3 regions of the Streptomyces sp. MS19 genome follow, and region 3 is predicted to be linked to each of the others. Evidence: predicted binding sites of a transcription regulator. Region 3 holds the regulator's gene; each other region holds the start of a gene.
What was found. The regulator HrcA, encoded in region 3, represses chaperone genes, less so after heat shock. The targets are predictions, from matches to a motif close to TTNGCACTCNGNNNNNCNGAGTGCNAA.

Region 1 (2,250 bases), on a different contig from region 3:
GTTCACGACCAGGGTGGACAGCGCCTCGCCGTCCACGTCCTCGGCGATGATCAGCAGCGGGCGGGACGCGCCGGACTGCATGATCTTCTCCAGCAGCGGCAGGAGGTCCTGGATGGAGGAGATCTTGCCCTGGTGGATCAGGATGTACGGGTCGTCGAGGACGGCCTCCATGCGCTCCTGGTCGGTCACCATGTAGTGCGACAGGTAGCCCTTGTCGAAGGCCATGCCCTCGGTGAAGTCCAGGTCGAGACCGAAGGTCTGGGACTCCTCGACGGTGATGACGCCGTCCTTGCCGACCTTGTCCATCGCCTCGGCGATCAGCTCGCCGACCCGCTTGTCCTGGGCGGACAGGGCGGCGACCGCGGCGATGTCCTCCTTGGAGTCGATCGGGCGGGCGCTGGCCTTCAGGTCCTCGGCGACGGCGGCGACGGCCGCGTCGATGCCGCGCTTGAGGCCGGAGGGCGAGGCGCCGGCGGCGACGTTGCGCAGGCCCTCGCGGACCAGCGCCTGGGCCAGGACGGTCGCGGTGGTGGTGCCGTCACCCGCGATGTCGTTGGTCTTGGTCGCCACCTCCTTGACGAGCTGGGCGCCCAGGTTCTCGTAGGCGTCCTCGACCTCGACCTCGCGGGCGATGGTCACACCGTCGTTGGTGATGGTGGGCGCGCCGAACTTCTTGTCGATGACGACGTTGCGGCCCTTGGGGCCGATGGTCACCTTGACGGCGTCGGCGAGCGCGTTGACGCCGCGTTCGAGGGCGCGCCGCGCGTCCTCGTCGAACTTCAGGATCTTCGCCATGGCTGTGGGTGTCCCCTTGTGCGTGATCTCTCGGACTGCTGGAGGACCCGTGGTGCCGCGCGGGTGCGTCGGGCCACGGGGTCGGCCGGCCGTTCAGGTGGTGGACGGGCCGGTGTCACCGGTCCTGTCCGCCGCCTGAGCGGCCGGCGGACGCGTCCGTGCCCCGGGCCCGGTCAGCCGAACGGGTCGGCGCGGGTACCGGGGCACGGTCCGGCGTCGCGTGCGATGCCGTTACTTCTCGATGATCGCGAGGACGTCGCGAGCCGAGAGGACGAGGTAGTCCTCGTTGTTGTACTTGACCTCGGTGCCGCCGTACTTGCTGTACAGCACCACGTCGCCGACCTTCACGTCGAGCGGCAGACGGTTGCCGTCCTCGAAGCGGCCGGGGCCCACGGCAAGGACGGTGCCCTCCTGGGGCTTCTCCTTGGCGGTGTCAGGAATGACCAGGCCCGAGGCCGTGGTCTGCTCGGCGTCGAGCGGCTGGACCACGATGCGGTCCTCAAGCGGCTTGATGGCAACCTTGCTGGCGGTCGTCACGATCCGACCTCCCCCTTCGGAGATCCGGGGCTTCTATGGCTGGATGGCGACCTGGTGGACCCGTCGTCGCGGGTGCCGAGTCCGCCCGTCGCGCGTAGCTGGCACTCTCATGGTGTGAGTGCCAGAGTTGAGATTAGGCGGCGGTTAGCACTCAGTCAACCAGAGTGCCAATGCCGCCGGTCGCGAGCCTAACGGACGAGCGCGGCGCGCGGGGCCGTTCCCCCGGCCCCGGCGGGTCCCGGCGGGTCCCGGGCGGGTCCCGGCGCCCGTGCCGCACGGGTCACACGTAGTCCTCCAGCCGGGCGATGGCGAATCCTTGTTCGCTCACGGCGTCAAGGAGACGGCGCAGCATGTCCGCCATGCTGCCGTCCCACTCGCGCTCGCCCCTGAAGTGGGTGAGGACGATGTCGCCCGGGTGGAAGCGGCGGTCGGCGCGCCCGTAGTCGATGTGGCCGGGGAACGCCTCCTCCGCCCAGAGGGAGACGACCTCGATGCCGCAGTCGGCGGCGGCGCGGAGGGTGTCGCGGTTGTAGGCGCCGTAGGGCGGGCGGAAGAGGGTGGGGCGTTCGTCGAGTTCGCGGGCGAGGTTCGCCTGCTGGCCGCAGATCTCGGCGCGCTGCTCGGCGTAGGTGAGGCGGGGCATCTCGCGGTGGTTGATGGTGTGGTTGTGGCTGTGGTGGCCGTCTTCGAGCGCGTCGCGGAAGAAGCCGTAGTCCTCCCGGGCGACCTCGTCGGAGAGGAAGCCGCTGACGGGGACGTCCAGTTCGCGGAGCATGCGCAGGAACTCCGGGTCCTTGTCGGCGCCGTCGTCGATGGTGAGGAAGACCACCTTCCGGTCGGTGGGGACGCGGACGATCACCGGGGGGAGCCCTTCGCCGGCGAGGTGGCCGGGTTCGGGAACGAGGCGGGGCGGGGTGG
Region 2 (2,250 bases), on a different contig from region 3:
CTTGCGCTCCTTCAGCTCGACCTCGGTGGCGGCACCGGCCTTGATGACGGCCACGCCGCCGGCCAGCTTCGCCAGGCGCTCCTGGAGCTTCTCGCGGTCGTAGTCCGAGTCCGAGTTCTCGATCTCGGCGCGGATCTGGTTGACCCGGCCCTGGACCTGGTCGCTGTCGCCGGCACCGTCGACGATGGTGGTCTCGTCCTTGGTGATGACGACCTTGCGGGCGCGGCCGAGCAGGTCGAGGGTCGCGTTCTCCAGCTTGAGGCCGACCTCCTCGGAGATGACCTGGCCACCGGTGAGGATGGCGATGTCGCCGAGCATGGCCTTGCGGCGGTCGCCGAAGCCGGGGGCCTTGACCGCGACGGACTTGAAGGTGCCGCGGATCTTGTTGACCACCAGGGTGGACAGGGCCTCGCCCTCGACGTCCTCGGCGATGATCAGCAGGGGCTTGCCCGACTGCATGACCTTCTCCAGCAGCGGAAGGAGGTCCTTCACGTTGCTGATCTTGGAGTTGACGATGAGGATGTACGGGTCCTCCAGCTCGGCCTCCATGCGCTCCATGTCGGTCGCGAAGTAGGCGGAGATGTAGCCCTTGTCGAAGCGCATGCCCTCGGTGAGCTCCAGCTCAAGACCGAAGGTCTGGGACTCCTCGACGGTGATGACGCCTTCCTTGCCGACCTTGTCCATCGCCTCGGCGATCAGCTCGCCGATCTGCGTGTCACCGGCCGAGATGGAGGCGGTGGAGGCGATCTGCTCCTTGGTCTCGACCTCCTTGGCCTGGCCGAGCAGGGCCTCGGAGACCTTCTCCACGGCGGCCTCGATGCCCCGCTTCAGGGCCATCGGGTTGGCGCCCGCCGCGACGTTGCGCAGGCCCTCGCGGACGAGCGCCTGGGCCAGCACGGTCGCCGTGGTCGTGCCGTCACCGGCCACGTCGTCCGTCTTCTTGGCGACCTCCTTGACGAGCTCGGCGCCGATCTTCTCGTAGGCGTCCTCAAGCTCGATCTCCTTGGCGATCGACACACCGTCGTTGGTGATGGTGGGGGCGCCCCACTTCTTCTCCAGCACGACGTTCCGGCCCTTGGGGCCGAGCGTGACCTTGACGGCGTCGGCGAGCTGGTTCATCCCGCGCTCAAGGCCGCGCCGCGCCTCCTCGTTGAACGCGATGATCTTGGCCATGTGAAGTGGTCCTCCCAGAACAGGGGTGGATTGCGCCGGACCGCGCTGGTGCCCGCGACGGACGGCCCAGGGCCCGCGGTTCCTTGCCCCGCCTGGCCGCCGGACCTCACCGAACCGGTCCTTGCTGTCACTCTCACCTCTAGAGTGCTAACCCCATGATTAGCACTCTCCCCCGGCGAGTGCAAACCCCCTGGGGGGTGACACGCACCAGGGCCCGCACCCCTGTCCGGGATGCGGGCCCTGGTCGTGGCGCTCGCGGTGCGGTCGGCGGTTCAGACGGTCACCCGGACCATGTCGGCCTGAGGACCCTTCTGACCCTGAGAGATCTCGAACTCGACCCGCTGTCCTTCTTCCAGAGTGCGGTAGCCGTCCATCTGGATCGCGCTGTAGTGGACGAACACGTCCGCACCACCGTCTACCGCGATGAAGCCGTAGCCCTTCTCCGCGTTGAACCACTTGACGGTGCCCTGAGCCATTTCCTAACTCCCCATTTGTGCCGGCCCATTCACGAGACCGCACTCCGCGGGCCCGGGTCAGACCTGTCAGACCCCACCCCCCGGCCGTGTGGGGGTGTGCGCCGGAACGCGTGACCGCCGCTGAATGTATCTGCACGGACGCCCAGCGCAACAGGCCATTCGAGGGAGATTTCTTGAGACCACGATCCGGGCAAACGCCGCACAGGGGAAGGTAGTTGGACCATCCCCCCGGGCCCAAAAGTGCCAACCCGACAATTGGTGCACCAATTTTCGGCACGAGATTTGCGCGATGTGTCGCGAATTCATATGCGCCCGGCACGGGCGGGGGCGGGCGGCGCTCGCCACTTTAGCGTTCCCGTGACACGCGACCGCCCCGGAACACGCGGTTCCGGGGCGGCGGGGGCACCTGGACGGTGCGTTTTCGGACGTGCTCGCCGGACGCGCCGGGAGCGCGCGACGGCGCGCGCCCCCGGCGGGGGTCAGCAGCCGCCGGCGACGGCCGGGATGATCGAGACGCCCGCGCCGTCCGGCGTCGGCGTGGCCAGGCCCTCGGCGAACCGCACGTCGTCGTCGTTCACGTAGACGTTCACGAAGCGCCGCA
Region 3 (2,250 bases):
GGCCTGATGTCGACCTCCTCCATGCCGTCCAGCGTCTCCAGCGGCACCTTCGTGCCCAGCGCCGCCGCCGTCATCGGCACGGTCACCGTGCAGTGCAGGTCGTCGCCCCGCCGCTGGAACACCGCGTGCGGCGTCTCACGGATCTCGACGTACAGGTCACCGGCGGGGCCGCCGCCGGGACCCACCTCGCCCTCGCCCGCGAGCTGGATGCGCGTGCCGTTGTCCACACCCGCGGGGATCTTCACCGTCAGCGTCCTGCGGGTCCGCACCCGGCCGTCGCCCGCGCACTCGGGGCACGGGGTCGGCACCACGGTCCCGAAGCCCTGGCACTGCGGGCAGGGCCGCGACGTCATGACCTGGCCGAGGAACGACCGCGTCACCTGCGACACCTCGCCCCGGCCGCGGCACATGTCGCACGTCTGCGCCGACGTGCCGGGGGCCGCGCCCTCGCCGTTGCACGTGTTGCAGACGGTGGCCGTGTCGACCTGGATCTCCTTGGTCGTGCCGAACGCCGCCTCGTTGAGGTCGATCTCCAGCCGGATCATGGCGTCCTGGCCGCGCCGCGTCCGCGACTTCGGGCCGCGCTGCGACGCGGTGCCGAAGAAGGCGTCCATGATGTCCGAGAAGTTCCCGAAGCCCGCGCCGCCGAAGCCCGCGCCCGCCGAGGCGGCGCTCCCCAGCGGGTCGCCGCCGAGGTCGTACATCTGTTTCTTCTGCGGGTCGGAGAGCACCTCGTACGCGGTGTTGATCTCCTTGAACCGCTCCTGCGTCTTCGGGTCAGGATTGACATCCGGATGCAGTTCGCGGGCGAGCCTGCGGAAGGCCTTCTTGATGTCGTCCTGCGAGGCGTCCCGCTGCACGCCGAGGATCGCGTAGTAGTCCGTCGCCACTTAGTTCTCCGCGAGGATCTGTCCGACGTACCGTGCCACTGCGCGCACCGCTCCCATCGTTCCCGGGTAGTCCATGCGGGTCGGTCCGACCACGCCGAGCTTGGCCACCGCCTCGTCCCCAGAACCGTAGCCGACCGAGACGACCGAGGTGGAGGTCAGGCCCTCGTGGACGTTCTCGTGACCGATGCGCACGGTCATCCCCGAGTCCTTCGCCTCCCCGAGCAGCCGCAGGAGGACGACGTGCTCCTCCAGCGCCTCCAGCACGGGCCTGATCGTCAGCGTGAAGTCCTGTCCGAAGCGCGTGAGATTGGCGGTCCCGCCGATCACGAGCCGTTCCTCGGTCTCCTCGACCAGCGTCTCCAGCAGGGACGACAGGACGGTCGAGACCGTGCCGCGCTCCTCCTTGTCGAAGGAGTCCGGCAGATCCGCCACCAGCCGCGGCACCTCGGGGAACCGCTGCCCCGCGATCCGGCTGTTCAGCCGGGCGCGCAGGTCCGCGAGCGAGGTCTCGCCGAACGGCGCCGGGCAGTCGATCAGCCGCTGCTCGACCCGGCCGGTGTCGGTGATCAGCACCAGCATCAGCCGCGCGGGCGCCAGCGACAGCAGTTCGACGTGCCGCACCGTGGAGCGGCTGAGCGAGGGGTACTGCACGACGGCGACCTGCCGCGTCAGCTGCGCGAGCAGCCGCACCGTGCGGCCGACGACGTCGTCGAGGTCCACGGCGCCGTCGAGGAAGTTCTGGATCGCCCGGCGCTCGGCCACGGACAGCGGCTTGACGTCGGCGAGCTTGTCGACGAACAGCCGGTAGCCCTTGTCGGTGGGCACGCGCCCCGCGCTGGTGTGGGGCTGGGCGATGTACCCCTCCTCCTCCAGGGCCGCCATGTCGTTGCGCACGGTGGCCGGGGAGACCTGGAGGTTGTGCCGCTCCGTGAGGGCCTTGGAACCGACCGGCTCCTCGGTGCCCACGTAGTCCTGGACGATGGCCCTGAGCACCTCAAGCCTGCGTTCACTGAGCATGCCGCGCACCTCCCGTCCGGCCGTCGCCGCCCTTGGCACTCGACGTCACCGAGTGCCAATCCCTGGACCAGTGTACGGCCGGGTAGCACGCCCAGGGAATCGCGACCGGCGTGCCGGTTGTCGGCGGGGGCCGGGCGCGGGTGGCTCGTTGTCGTTGGCTCAGGCTAACGTCCCAGGTCCATGAGCACTTGGGAAGAGGTGACGGGCGGCGTGATCCGCTGCCGCCTGCCGGGCTGGGACGAGACGATCGGCGCCGTCGCGGGTGACGACGGCCTGCTGCTCGTGGACACGGGGCCCACGCCCGGCGCCGCCGCGGACGCCGGGCGGGAGGCGGCGGCGCTGC

Region 1: a site for HrcA is predicted at 1,477-1,503, ahead of groES (co-chaperone GroES). Genes of this name have one in related genera too.
Region 2: a site for HrcA is predicted at 1,333-1,359, ahead of groL (chaperonin GroEL). Genes of this name have one in related genera too.

What each region holds. Positions count from the first base shown of each region.
Region 1 is NZ_JBJZOH010000003.1:223,636-225,885, reverse strand. Features, by position in the region: gene groL (chaperonin GroEL) at 1-795, opposite strand, end outside; gene groES (co-chaperone GroES) at 1,027-1,335, opposite strand; gene ACL02R_RS05130 (polysaccharide deacetylase family protein) at 1,613-2,250, opposite strand, start outside.
Region 2 is NZ_JBJZOH010000003.1:164,714-166,963, reverse strand. Features, by position in the region: gene groL (chaperonin GroEL) at 1-1,173, opposite strand, end outside; gene ACL02R_RS04830 (cold-shock protein) at 1,446-1,649, opposite strand; gene ACL02R_RS04825 (MoaD/ThiS family protein) at 2,129-2,250, opposite strand, start outside.
Region 3 is NZ_JBJZOH010000015.1:10,878-13,127, forward strand. Features, by position in the region: gene dnaJ (molecular chaperone DnaJ) at 1-890, opposite strand, end outside; gene hrcA (heat-inducible transcriptional repressor HrcA) at 891-1,907, opposite strand; gene ACL02R_RS16525 (MBL fold metallo-hydrolase) at 2,088-2,250, shown strand, end outside.